DNA from 2 places in the Streptomyces sp. NPDC002564 genome. Region 1 is predicted to be linked to the other one. Evidence: riboswitches for the same ligand, from Rfam matches in the RefSeq annotation. Region 1 holds a riboswitch; the other holds the start of a gene.
What was found. A riboswitch is a leader RNA that binds a small molecule or an ion and turns the genes downstream of it on or off. The one in region 1 is predicted to bind cobalamin.
Positions count from the first base shown of each region.

Region 2: another riboswitch for cobalamin. It lies ahead of ACFYXE_RS29315 (energy-coupling factor ABC transporter permease); the one in region 1 lies ahead of ACFYXE_RS03760 (ribonucleoside-diphosphate reductase subunit alpha).

Region 1 covers NZ_JBIARE010000001.1:818,890-825,741, forward strand. Annotated here, with positions in the region: gene cyc1 (epi-isozizaene synthase) at 1-120, shown strand, start outside; gene ACFYXE_RS03750 (cytochrome P450) at 117-1,490, shown strand; gene ACFYXE_RS03755 (ribonucleotide-diphosphate reductase subunit beta) at 1,557-2,579, opposite strand; gene ACFYXE_RS03760 (ribonucleoside-diphosphate reductase subunit alpha) at 2,579-4,978, opposite strand; cobalamin riboswitch at 5,110-5,246, opposite strand; gene ACFYXE_RS03765 (GNAT family N-acetyltransferase) at 5,308-5,811, opposite strand; gene mctP (monocarboxylate uptake permease MctP) at 5,918-6,852, opposite strand, start outside.
Region 2 covers NZ_JBIARE010000009.1:257,206-264,057, reverse strand. Annotated here, with positions in the region: gene ACFYXE_RS29335 (endo alpha-1,4 polygalactosaminidase) at 159-986, shown strand; gene ACFYXE_RS29330 (energy-coupling factor ABC transporter ATP-binding protein) at 1,011-1,916, opposite strand; gene cbiQ (cobalt ECF transporter T component CbiQ) at 1,913-2,662, opposite strand; gene ACFYXE_RS29320 (energy-coupling factor ABC transporter substrate-binding protein) at 2,669-3,112, opposite strand; gene ACFYXE_RS29315 (energy-coupling factor ABC transporter permease) at 3,112-3,822, opposite strand; cobalamin riboswitch at 3,852-4,036, opposite strand; gene ACFYXE_RS29310 (PTS ascorbate transporter subunit IIC) at 4,188-5,756, opposite strand; gene ACFYXE_RS29305 (PTS sugar transporter subunit IIA) at 5,784-6,560, opposite strand; gene ACFYXE_RS29300 (DUF3048 domain-containing protein) at 6,758-6,852, shown strand, end outside.

The DNA of each region.
Region 1 (6,852 bases):
GTGTACTGGTTCCATCACGAATCCGGTCGCTATCGGGTCGACAGCTGGGACGACAGGTCCATGCCTCCCTATGTGACGGAAGAAGCAGTGGCGGAAAACAAACTGGTCGGTGAGGAATGAGCGTCGAATCCGCGATACCCGCTCCCGCCACGTCGGGAGACCCGCTGCGCACCCCGCCGCTCGTCCGCGGCGCGGTGCCTCTGCTCGGCCACGCCCTGCACCTGGTGCGCGACCCCCTCGGCTTCCTGGCCGCGCTGCGCGACCACGGGGACCTCGTACGGATCAGGCTGGGACCCAGGACGGCCTACGCGGTGTGCGACCCGGAGCTCGTCGGCGCGCTCCTGAAGGACCCGGAGTACATCGTCGGCGGGCCCCTCTGGGACACCCTGGAGGTGCTCCTCGGCAAGGGGGTGGCGACCAGCAACGGCAAGCTGCACCGGCGCCAGCGGCGCATGATGCAGCCCGCCTTCCGGCCCGAGCGGATCGCCGCCTACGCCAAGGTGATGGAGGAGGAGGCGCGCGCCACGGCGGCCCGCTGGCGGCCGGACGAGACGGTCGACGTCGGCGCCGAGATGTTCCGCACCGCGGTGCGGATCGTCTCCCGCTCGCTCCTGGAGGTGGACTCCATCGGCGAGAAGGCGGACCGCATCGCCGACTCGCTGCACACCGTCTTCGACGGGCTCTACCGCCGCATGGTGCTCTCGGTCGGGCCGCTCTACCGCGTGCCGACGCCCGCCAACCGGCGGTTCGAGAGCGCCCTCGCCGATCTGCACGCGCTGGTCGACGAGATCGTCGCGGAGCGCCGCGCGTCCGGTCCCGGCGGCCCGGACGACCTGCTCGCGGAATTGCTGCGGGCCCGGGACGAAACCGGCGGGCCCCTGACCGATCAGGAGATCCACGACCACGTCGTTTCGCTCGTGGTGGCCGGCGCGGAGAATGTCGCGTCGACGCTGGCGTGGACGTTCCATCTCATGACCGAACACCCGGATCAGGAAAGGCGGTTGGTTGAAGAGGTAAATTCCGTGGCGCCGGATCGGGCGATCACATTCGCCGATCTCAAGGACCTGCCGCACACCCGCAATGTCATCACGGAGGCGATGCGTATACGGCCGGCGGCCTGGATATTCACCCGCCGGTCCGTGGCCGAAACCGAACTGGGCGGCTATCGCATTCCGGCGGACGCCGACATCGTCTACAGCGTCTACGCGATGCAGCGCGACCCGCGTTCCTTCGAGCGGCACCTGGAGTTCGACCCGGACCGCTGGAATCCGGAACGCGCCGGTGACGTACCGGAGTTCGCGATGATGCCGTTCAGCGTCGGCAACCGAAAGTGCCCCGGCGACCACTTCAGCCTGGCCGAACTCGCCCTGATCCTGGGCACGGTGGCCCCGAAGTGGCGTCTCGAACGGGTCGCCGAGACCGACACCGACACCCGGATCGGCATCACGCTGCACCCCAAGCGGCTCGTCCTGCGGGCCCGGGCGCGCTGAACGACGGATGTGCCCGCACCGTCCGGGAAGGACGGGCGGGCACACCGGGGGCGCCGTGCGCCAGGGCTAGAACTCGTCGTCGAAGGAGACCGAGCCCTCGACCGCGACCTGGTAGGCCGAGGGGCGCCGCTCGAAGAAGTTCGTCAGCTCCTGGACGCCCTGCAGCTCCATGAAGGAGAAGGGGTTCTCGGAGCCGTAGACCGGCGCGAAGCCGAGCCGCTGCAGCCGCTGGTCGGCGACGCACTGCAGGTACTCGCGCATCGAGTCGGTGTTCATGCCCGGCAGGCCCTCGCCGCACAGGTCGCGGGCGAACTGCAGCTCGGCCTCGACGGCCTCCTTGAGCATGTCCGTGACCTGCTGCTGCAGCGCGTCGTCGAAGAGCTCGGGCTCCTCCTTGCGGACCGTGTCGACCACGTCGAAGGCGAAGCTCATGTGCATCGTCTCGTCACGGAAGACCCAGTTGGTGCCCGTCGCCAGGCCGTGCAGCAGACCGCGGCTGCGGAACCAGTAGACGTAGGCGAAGGCACCGTAGAAGAACAGGCCCTCGATGCACGCGGCGAAGCAGATCAGGTTCAGCAGGAAGCGGCGGCGGTCGGCCTGCGTCTCCAGCCGCTCCAGCTTCTCGACCGAGTCCATCCACTTGAAGCAGAACTCGGCCTTCTCCCGGATCGAGGGGATCTCCTCGACCGCGTCGAAGGCGGCCGCGCGGTCCTCCGGGTCGGGCAGGTACGTGTCGAGCAGCGTCAGATAGAACTGGACGTGCACGGCCTCCTCGAAGAGCTGACGGCTCAGGTAGAGCCGCGCCTCGGGGGAGTTGATGTGCTTGTACAGCGTCAGCACGAGGTTGTTGGAGACGATCGAGTCGCCCGTCGCGAAGAACGCGACCAGACGGCCGATCATGTGCTGCTCGCCCGGGGACAGCTTCGCCAGGTCGGCGACGTCCGAGTGGAGGTCGACCTCCTCGACGGTCCAGGTGTTCTTGATCGCGTCCCGGTAGCGCTCGTAGAAGTCCGGGTAGCGCATGGGGCGCAGGGTCAGCTCGAAGCCCGGGTCGAGGAGGTTCTTCTCGCTGTGGGTGGTGGAGCTCATTACTGGCAGGCCTCGCAGGACTCGGGGTTTTCCAGGGAGCAGGCGACGGCGTCGGGGTCGGTCACCTGCTGGGGGACGGGGGCCGCGGCGGCGGACCGGGTACCGCCGGCCGCGCGGGCGATGCGCGTCGCCGGGCGCGAGCGCAGGTAGTACGTGGTCTTCAGGCCCTGCTGCCAGGCGTAGGCGTACATCGAGGAGAGCTTGCCGATGGTCGGCGTCTCCAGGAAGAGGTTCAGGGACTGCGCCTGGTCGAGGTAGGGGGTGCGCGCCGCGGCCATGTCGATCAGGCCGCGCTGCGGGATCTCCCACGCGGTGCGGTACAGCTCGCGGACGTCCGCGGGCACCCAGTCGAAGCCCTGCACCGAGCCGTTGGCCTCGCGCAGCGCCTCACGGGTCTTGGCGTCCCACACGCCGAGCCGCTTGAGCTCCTGCACCAGGTAGGAGTTGACCTGGAGGAACTCGCCGGACAGGGTCTCGCGCTTGAAGAGGTTGGAGACCTGCGGCTCGATGCACTCGTAGACACCGGCGATGGACGCGATGGTCGCGGTCGGCGCGATGGCCAGCAGCAGCGAGTTGCGCATGCCGGTCGCGGCGATACGTTCCCGCAGCGCCGCCCACCGCTCCGGCCAGGTCGGCTCGACGCCGTAGTGGTCGGGGTGCAGCACGCCGCGCGCGGTGCGGGTCTTCTCCCAGGCGGGCAGCGGGCCGTTGCGCTCGGCGAGGTCCGCGGACGCCTCGTAGGAGGCGAGCATGATCCGCTCGGCGATCCGGGTCGAGAGGGCGCGTGCGGCGGGGGAGTCGAACGGCAGCTTCAGCTGGAAGAAGACGTCCTGCAGGCCCATGGCGCCCAGGCCCACCGGGCGCCACCTGGCGTTGGAGCGCCCGGCCTGCTCGGTCGGGTAGAAGTTGATGTCGACGACCCGGTCGAGGAAGGTGACGGCCGTGCGGACGGTCTCGTCCAGGCGCTCCCAGTCGATGTCCTGGGCGGCCCGGTCGACGAAGGCGCCGAGGTTGACCGAGCCCAGGTTGCAGACGGCCGTCTCCCCGTCGTCCGTCACCTCCAGGATCTCGGTGCACAGGTTGGACGAGTGCACGGTGTGGCCGGGCTCCGCCGTCTGGTTGGCGGTGCGGTTGGCGGCGTCCTTGAACGTCATCCAGCCGTTGCCGGTCTGCGCGAGGGTGCGCATCATGCGGCCGTACAGCTCGCGCGCCGGGATGGTCTTCTTCGCCAGGCCCGCGGCCTCCGCCGCGCGGTAGGCGGCGTCGAACTCCTCGCCCCACAGGTCGACGAGGTCGGGCACGTCGGACGGCGAGAACAGCGACCACGGCCGGTCGGCGGCCACCCGGCGCATGAACTCGTCGGGGATCCAGTGCGCGAGGTTCAGGTTGTGCGTGCGGCGCGCGTCCTCACCGGTGTTGTCGCGCAGCTCCAGGAACTCCTCGATGTCGGAGTGCCAGGTCTCCAGGTACACCGCGGCCGCGCCCTTGCGCCGCCCGCCCTGGTTCACCGCGGCCACCGAGGCGTCCAGCGTCTTGAGGAACGGCACGATGCCGTTGGAGTGCCCGTTCGTGCCGCGGATCAGCGAGCCGCGGGAGCGGATGCGGGAGTACGAGAGGCCGATGCCGCCGGCGTGCTTGGAGAGGCGCGCGACCTGGTGGTAGCGGTCGTAGATGGAGTCGAGCTCGTCCAGCGGGGAGTCGAGCAGGTAGCAGGACGACATCTGCGGGTGGCGGGTGCCGGAGTTGAAGAGCGTCGGCGAGGACGGCAGGTAGTCCAGGCGGCTCATCAGGCCGTACAGCGCGGCCACCTCGTCGACGGCGCGGGTGCTCTCGTCCTCGGCCAGGCCCGCGGCGACGCGCAGCATGAAGTGCTGCGGGGTCTCGACGACCTGCCGGGTGATCGGGTGGCGCAGCAGGTAGCGGCTGTGCAGCGTGCGCAGGCCGAAGTAGCCGAAGCGGAAGTCGGCGCCGTCCGCGTGGGCGGCGTCCACGAGCGCGTCGAGGCGGGCCGCGTGGGCGGTCACGAAGGCGGCGGTGCGGTCGGCGATCAGACCCTCGCGGTGCCCGACGGCGACCGACTCGGTGAAGGAGCGCACGCCCTGCGAGGCCGCCTCGGCGGCGATGGACAGGCTCAGGAGCCGGGCGGCGAGCCGGGAGTACGCCGGGTCCTCGGAGATGAGCCCCGCGGCTGCCTCGGTCGCGAGCTCCCGCAGCTCCGCCTCGTCGGCCCGCGCCGACCGGCCGCGCAACGCGGCGGCGGCGACCCGGCCGGGATCGGCGTCGGGGAGGTCGGCGGTGAGGTCGGTCAGGGTGCGCAGCAGCGCGGCCCCTGGCCCGTCGGTACCCTCGGCGGTCGGCAGCGACAGCGCTGACGCAGGTTCGGCAGGCGCGATGGTCACGTGGAGCTCTCCCTCGCTCGGCTCTGGGCCTGGGGGAGGGGATCGGCACACACGGGCGCACCCGGGCAGGGTGGCGTACCGCGTCCACCGGCCCATTCCACGAGGCCCGGACGGTCGGCACCCGGGCCGGACGGCACGGGTGCACTGCCGGCAGGTCCTCGGACTCCGCGCACGACGAATGCGTACACGTACACCGTTGCGGGACAGTTCCGGACTTGCACCGGATTCCCCTGCGACGACAGCGAGCACGAGCATACATCTTGTGCCGGGTTTCTGAAGCAGGCCCACATCTTGTGTCGGCGTCGAGGGGTCGGCGTGCGGAGACTGTCCTAGAACGTCAACTCGTAGGTGAGCAGCGTCAGGTCCTCGACCGGCTGCCAGTCCCGCTGCGGGGTGCGCCGGAAGCCCAGGCGTTCGTAGAGCCGGTGGGCCGCGTGCATCGAGGGCTGGGTGGACAGGACGAGACCGTCGCGGCCCGCCTCCCTGGCGCGCCGCAGGCATTCCCGTACCAGTGTCTCGCCCGCGCCCCGGCCGCGTGCGGCGGGGGACACGGCCAGCATGCGGATCTCCGCCTGGCCCTCCCGGGCGATGTCCGACATGGGTCCGGGCGCGGGCACGAAGGTCACGCAGCCGAGCACCGCGGCGTCCGGTGTGCCGTCCGCCACGGCCACCAGGACCTCGGCCCGCGCCGCGCGCCCGGCCACGTCCCGCAGCACGCCCAGATAGGGGTCGCCGGGGTCCGTCAGGTGTCCGTCGCCGAGATAGGCCTGTCCGGTGAGATCGCCCAGCGCCGGGTACTCCTCGGGGCGGGCGGGCCTGATCGTGATGTCCATGGGGCGCAGTGTGCAACAGCGGCACGGCGAAGGCCGCCGGTTTTCCGGCGGCCTTCGTCAGTTTCGTGGGTTCGTGCGTTCGTGCGCGGGGAGCGGCGGGGCAGGGTCAGTGCCCGGAGCCCGCCGTCGCCTTGGGCAGTTCCTCCATGACGCCGGGGTCGCCCGCGTCGGCCGTGTAGTCCCCGGGGGAGGTCTCGTCGATGCCCTCGGGGGCCTTGAGGGCCTTCAGGACGAACGTGAGGACCACGGTGACCACCACGTTCAGCACGAACGCGGTGAGGCCGATGTAGCCGATCTCACCGATGCCGGGGATCTCGTCGGACGAGCCGCCGAAGTGCTTCTGCGTCGGCGAGGCCACCCCGTACGCGGCGACCGTGCCGTAGACCATGCCGACCGCCCAGCCCGCGAGCAGCGCCCAGCGGTGGAACCAGCGGGTGAACAGGCCGCCGACCAGGGCGGGCATGGTCTGCAGGATCCAGATGCCGCCGAGCAGCTGGAAGTTGATCGCGACGGTCTTGTCCATGGTGAGCACGAAGGCCAGCGCGCCGACCTTGACCAGCAGCGAGACCAGCTTGGAGACCTTGGTCTCCTGCTCGGGCGTGGCGTCCGGCTTGAGGAAGTCCTTGTAGATGTTGCGGGTGAAGAGATTCGCGGCCGCGATCGACATGATGGCCGCCGGCACGAGCGCGCCGATGCCGATGGCGGCGAAGGCGACACCGGTGAACCAGTCGGGGAACATGTCCTCGAACAGCTGGGGGATGGCCAGCTGGCCGTTCTCCACCTTCACCCCGGCCGCGATCGCCATGAAGCCGAGCAGCGCGAGCAGGCCCAGCATCAGCGAGTAGAGCGGCAGGATGGTGGTGTTGCGGCGGATCACGTTGCGGCTCTTGGAGGAGAGGGTCGCGGTGATCGAGTGCGGGTACATGAACAGGGCGAGCGCGGAGCCGAGCGCCAGCGTGGCGTAGGTCCACTGCCCCGACTCGCCCGGCGCGAGCCCGGCGACCGGTTTGCCCGCCGCCTCGTTGGCCGCCGAGAACTTGT
Region 2 (6,852 bases), on a different contig from region 1:
GAGATCCTTGTCGGGTGACCGGGACCAAGTGGCGTACCAGCAAGAACCGCTCCGTGCGGACCGACGAGACACCTTCCGCACGGAGCGGCAGGACTTCCCCGCGGCGGCCGACCGGCCCCGCACGGCGCGCGGCGGCCGGGCGGTCCGCACGGGCCGCCCTGGGCGGCACCCTGCTCCTCGCCCTCGTCGCCGGCTGTTCCGGCGACGGCGGCGACGGCGACACCGGGTCCGGCACCTCCACGGCGCGCCCCGCCCGCGGCGAGGTCCGGCAGCCGCCCGTCGACGCGGCCTTCGACTACCAGCTGGGCGGCCCCTACCGGCCCCCGTCGAAGGTCCGCGCCGTCTCGCGCGACCGCTCCGCCGACCCGGTGCCGGGCCTCTACAACATCTGTTACGTCAACGCCTTCCAGGCCCAGCCGGGCAAGGAGGCGACCCGCTGGTGGGAGCGCGAGCACGACGACCTGATCCTGCGGGACGACGACGGCGAGACCGTCGTCGACGAGGACTGGGACGAGCCGCTGCTCGACATCTCCACCGCGAAGAAGCGCGCGGCCCTCGCGGAGATCGTCGGCGGGTGGATCGACGGCTGCGCGAAGGCGGGGTACGACGCGGTGGAGCCCGACAACCTCGACTCCTACGAACGCTCCGACGACCTGCTGACCGCCGACGACGCCGCCGACTTCGCCCGGCTCCTCGCCCGGCGCGCGCACCACCGGGGCCTGGCCATCGCCCAGAAGAACACCACCGACCTGCTGGACCGGCGGAGGGACATCGGCTTCGACTTCGCCGTGGCCGAGGAGTGCGCGCAGTACAAGGAGTGCCAGGACTACGCGTCCGCGTACCGCGGCAAGGTCTTCGACATCGAGTACGTGGCGAAGGACTTCGACGCCGCCTGCCGCACGTACGGCAAGAAGCTCTCGATCACGCTCCGCGACCGTGACGTGCGGCCCGAGGGCGAGGAAGGCCACGTGTACCGGCACTGCTGAGCGCGCGGTGCGCCGCTGCCGGGATCAGCTCTCACCCGCGGCGCCCGGCGCGCCCGTGTGCGTTCCGGCCGCCAGAGCCGCCAACTCCTCGGCGGTGCGCGGGTCCTCGCCGGTGGCCAGGCCGTGGGTGCGCAGCAGCTCACCGACGGCGATGCCCCAGGGCAGGTGCAGCCCGGCCTGCGCCAGCAGGTCGCGCCGGGCCAGCATCCGCTCCACCGGCCCGGTGCGCACCCCGGAGGGCGTGAGCAGCGCCGCGTCGTCGGCCCAGCGCAGGGCGAGATCCACGTCGTGGGTGGCCATCACCACGGTGGTCCCGGCGTCCCGCAGCCGCTGCAGGGTGGCGAGCAGCCGCTCCTGCCCGTCGGGGTCGAGCCCGGCGGTCGGTTCGTCGAGGATCAGCACGCGCGGACGCATGGCCACGGCACCGGCGATGGCGGTCCGCTTCCGCTGCCCGTAGGAGAGCAGGTGGGTGGGGCGGTCCGCGAGCGCGACGATGTCCAGGGCCGCGAGTGCCTCCGCGACCCGGGCCCTGACCTCGGGGTCCGGCAGGCCGAGGTTGAGCGGTCCGAACGACACGTCCTGCTCGACCGAGGCCGCGAAGAGCTGGTCGTCCGGGTCCTGCACGACCAGCTGCACGGTCGTCCGCAGCCGGGTCAGGCCCCTGCGGTCGTACGTGACGGGAGCGCCGTCCAGGGTCAGGGAGCCCCCGGCCGGGCGCAGTCCGCCGCTGAGGAGCCGCATGAGGGTCGTCTTGCCGCTGCCGTTGCGGCCGAGCAGCGCGAGCGCCCGCCCCTCGACGACGTCGAAGTCCAGGCCGCTGAGCACGGTGGGCCCGTCCTCGTAGGCGTAGGACGCGGCGCGCAGGGCGACCACGGGCCCGCCCGGCCCGTCGGGAGCGCCCGGCTCGCGCAGAGCTGTCGGCTCGCTCATGGCAGGAACCTTTCCAGGACGAGGGTGAGGGCCACCAGGCCCACGAGGAGCGCCGCGGCCGCGGTCACGAAGGGCCGCGAGACCCGGGCCTCGGGCACCAGGACCCGCAGGGTGCCGTCGTAGCCGCGGCCCGCGAGCCCGGCCTGCAGCCGGCCGGCCCGGTCGAAGGCGCGCACGAACGCGGTGGCGCCGAGACCGGCCAGGGAGCGCCAGGTGGCCGCGCGGGTGGTGTGGCCGAGCCGGGCGGCCTGCGCCTGCCGGATGCGGCCCATGGAGTCCAGGAGCAGGAAGCTCATCCGGTACGTCACGAGCGCCACGTCCACGACCGGCGCGGGGACACCCGCCTTCACCAGCCGGGGCAGCAGGTCCGACATCGGTGTGGTGAAGGCGAAGAGGAGCACCCCGAGCGAGGCGGCGGAGGTCCGCAGGAGCAGGCCTCCCGCGCGGGCCGGGCCGCCTTCGGCGAAGGCCACGAACCCGTCGGGGCCGCCGAGTTGGACGAGCAGGGTCAGTGCTCCCGTCACGCAGAAACCGAGCGGCACGCGGTAGGCGCGCCACAGTTTGCGGGGCGGTACGCCCGCCGGGCCGAGCAGCACGGTGACGGCGGTGACCAGCACGAGGGCGGCGCCCGGCCAGGGCGGCAGCGAGATGGCGAGGACGGTGAGTCCGAGCCCGAGCACCGCCTTGTCGACCGGGTGCCGGCGGCGCCAGCGACTGCTGTGCGCCGCCGCGTCGATGGGCAGCACGCCGGATCAGACCTGCCCGGTGCCGGACCCGGCGCCGCCGGCATCGGCCGACCGCCGGGCACCGACGGGCTGGTGCGCGCCGTCGCCGTCCGGCTCGGCGGCCTGGTCGCCGAGCGCCTCCCCGGGGGGCGCCTCTTCGGTGCGGGCGGCCTGCTCGGCGCCCTGACGGCGGCCCTTGCGCAGGCCGAAGTAGTACGCGAGGACGCCCGCTCCGATGGCCGCCTGGAGGGCGAAGAGCGCGGACTCGATCTCGCCGGACGGGGGTTCGTACAGCGGCGAGAACCACGGCTCGTAGTCCGGCTTGATCTCGGTGATGGCCGTCTCGGCCTGCGCGTCGGCGCCGGCGAACGGCTCCTTCTCGTCGTCCCCGAGGCCGAGCGCGAGGGGCAGCACCGCGAGAGCGGCGACGATCACGACGAGCAGGATGTTGATCTTTGCGTTCTTGTTCATCAGGCGCTGGCCCCCGTCTCGGTCCTGGTGGTGGCGTCCGCCTGCTTGCGCTGCAGCAGCACGCCGAGCCGGGTGAGCTCGCCCTTGCTGGACTGCACGAGCAGCCGCATCACGAGGACGGTGAGCAGTCCCTCGCTGACCGCCAGCGGGATCTGCGTGACGGCGAAGATGCCGCCGAACTTGCCCAGCGCGCCGAGGAAGCCGCTGCTGGGGTCGGGGAAGGCCAGGGCCAGCTGGACGCTGGTGACGCAGTACGTGGACAGGTCGGCGACGAACGCGCCGAAGAACACGGCGACCATGAGCGGCACGTCGTACCGCTTGAGGAGCCGGTAGACCGCGTATCCGGCCCAGGGTCCGACGATCGCCATCGAGAACACGTTGGCGCCCAGCGTGGTGAGCCCGCCGTGGGCGAGCAGCAGCGCCTGGAAGAGCAGGGTGATGGTGCCGAGCACCGTCATGATGGGCGGCCGGAACAGGATCGCACCGAGCCCGGTTCCGGTCGGGTGGGAGCAACTGCCCGTCACGGACGGGATCTTCAGTGCGGAAAGGACAAAGGTGAAGGCTCCGGAGGCACCCAGGAGCAGGGTGCTCTCCGGGTGTTCCTTGACCTCACGGGTCAGGGAGCGGACTCCGTGGACGACGAACGGCGCGGACGCGACGCCCCAGGCGATCGCGTGCGCGGGTGGGAGGAAACCCTCGGCTATGTGCATGGCTCAGCAGACCCTCTCCAGCACCTCGTGGATGGACAACGTGCCTTGGCCGGTCTCCTGGCTGACGGGTCTTACCGACCGGACTCCGCCTTCCCGGGTACGCGAGTACCCAGTGGCTGCCGCGAGGGCTGGAGCCGGACTTCCCGATCACAGTGGCGAGGGCCGCACCGGCATCACACCGGATTTCCCGTGCACCAAGGCGTGGTGACATTAGTGCTCAACTGATCTGCTGACAACTTGCGGCCGCTGCGCCGTGATGTCACACGCGAGCGCGTGTACCACCGCGTGCGCCCCTGTTCAGAGCGGGTGCGCGCCGGTTCGGAGCAGGTGCGCGCGTGGTCGGAGCAGGTCCGCGCGGTCCGTGGTCAGGCGCCGTCGTCCGGCGGCGGGGGCGGCTTCGGGGCGCCGCGCGGGGGTGCGATCTTCGCGTACGCGACGGGGGAACCGGCGGGAGCGGCGGCCGGGGTGAGCGCCCGGTCGGCGGGGAGCAGCGCGTCGCGGCGGGCGCCGGGGTCCCAGCCGGTCTCCACGACCCGCTTCTGCACGACGATCGCGCCGAGCAGGACGGCCGCGCCGATCAGCAGCATCAGGACGATCCCGCCGGTTTCGCCCGCCTTCGCCGCATAGCCGATGAGGGTGCCGAACCAGCCGAAGTCGGCGTCGCCGAAGGTGGTGTTCTCGTCCCCGAAGGCGCCGAGGACCTTCAGGAGCAGGGCGGGCAGGAAGGTGATGAGGACGCCGTTGAGGAAGGCGCCGAGTGCGGCGCCGCGGCGGCCACCGGTCGCGTTGCCGTAGACCCCGGCCGCGCCGCCGGTGAAGAAGTGCGGGACCAGGCCGGGCAGCACGAGCGCGAGCCCGAGGGCCGGGTGGAAGACCCAGGCCAGCAGCCCGAGGCTGACGAGACCCCCGATGAAGCTGGCGATGAAGCCGATCAGGACGGCGTTCTGTGCATAGGGGAAGACGATGGGCGCGTCCAGGGAGGGCAGGGCTCCGGGCACGAGCTTCTGCGCGATGCCCTGGAAGGCGGGCACGAGTTCGCCGAGGATCGTGCGGACGCCGAAGAGGATCACGGCGACGGCGATGCCGAACTGCAGGCCCTGCATGACGGACTGCATGACGTAGTCGCCGACGCCGGTCGCGCCCGCCGCGCCGTTCTCGCCGAAGGCCTTGAAGGCCGCCGCCTTGCCCACCTTGCCGAGGAAGACCAGCGACATGATCAGGTAGATGAGCACCATGGACAGGGCGGTGGCGACCATCGAGTCGCGCAGGAAGCGCAGGCCCTCGGGGAGGTTCATCTCCTCGGTGCTGCGGCTGCGCTTGCCCACCAGCTGTCCGGTCGCGCCCGCCGCGATGTACCCGGCCGTGCCGAAGTGGCCGATCGCGACGCTGTCGTTGCCGGTGACACGCTTGGTCCAGGGGTGCGCGAAGGCGGGCATGGCGACCAGCAGGATGCCGAGCAGTACGCCGCCGACGACGACCACGACCCATGACGCCTGGCCCGCGATGGCCAGCACCATCGTCAACAGGGTCGCCATGAACAGCATGTGATGCCCGGTCAGGAAGACATAGCGCAGCGGGGTGAAGCGGGCCAGGAGCAGGCTGACGGCGAAGCCGAGGATCATCAGCCAGGCGACGCGGGCGCCGTACTGCTCCTGCGCGATGCCGACGATCGCCTCGTTGGTGGGGATCACTCCGTGCGCCCCGGTGGCGCCCTGGATCATCTCGCCGAGCGGGGCGAGGGCGCCGACGACGAGCGTCGCGCCGGCCCCGATGAGCAGGAAGCCGAGCGTCGCCTTGATGGCGCCGCCGACGATCTGCCCGGCGGTCTTCTTGAGCGCGATCAGACCCGCGGCCGTGATGAGGCCGATGAGGTACGCGGGTTGGCTGAGGATCTCGTTGACGAGGAACTCGGCGATCGACACGAGCCAGTCCATGGTGGTTCCCTCCTGGGCGCGGGGCCGTCAGACGTCGTAGGTGTCCCTGAGCACGCGGTCGGCCTCCGCCGCGCTGGTGAAGTCCTCGACGACCTTCACCGGGACGCCCACGTCACCGAGGGTCCTGGCGATCTCCCGCGAGGTGAGGATGGCGACGGCCTCGTCGGCCTTGCCCTTGGCCGAGATGGTGTCCGTCGCCTCCACGGTGACGTACCGGCCCCATCCCCAGCGGTCCAGGACGCCCTCGACGGTCTGCTTGAGGAACAGGCTCGTGCCGACGCCGTTGCCGCAGACCGTCAGGATCTTGTGCAGGTCCCCGCCGCGCGCGGCCCGTCCGCGCGGCCGGGCGGGCGCGGGGCCATCGCCGAGGAGGGCGTGCACCTGGGCGGGCGTCGTCGCCTCGCGCAGCGCACGGGCCGTGCCGGGGTCGGCGAGCAGCCGGGCCAGGGCGCCCATCGCCGCGGTGTGCTCGGAGGCGTCCTTCGCGGCGAGGCCGACCACCAGCTCGACGGGGTCGTTGGTGTCGTGCCCGAACGCGACCGGGGCCGCGAGGCGCACCCAGGACATGCCGGTGCGCAGGACGGCGGGCGAGGGGCGGGCGTGGGCGAAGGCGAGCCCCGGCGCGATGACGATGTAGGGCCCGTTCTCCTGGACGTTCTCGATCATCTCCGCGGTGTACGTGTCGGTGGCGGCACCGGTGGCGACCATCAGGTCGCCGGCGCGCCGGACGGCCTCGCGCCAGTTCGCCGCCGGGGCGTCGAGGAGCACGGCTTCCACGGGGAGGATCTCGGTCAGCGCTGCCATGCCCATGATTGTCTCCGACGTGCGGGGCCCGGCACGTCGGCGCCGCCGTTCGGGGCGCAGCCACGCGGGGTGCCCCCGGAAAGAGTGACGTGACCAGGGTGGATGGCCCCAGCGGCGGTTGGCGGTACGGCCCCGGGAGGTAGATGTGCGCCTGCCGGTGTGCAACGACCGGTTCCGTCACGAATGGAGACGCCTAGATGGCAGCAACGACAGTCCGGGCCACCCGCCGCACCCGCCTCGGCGCGAAAGTGCTCGCGCTGGTCGCCACGGCGACGCTCACCGTGGGTGCCCC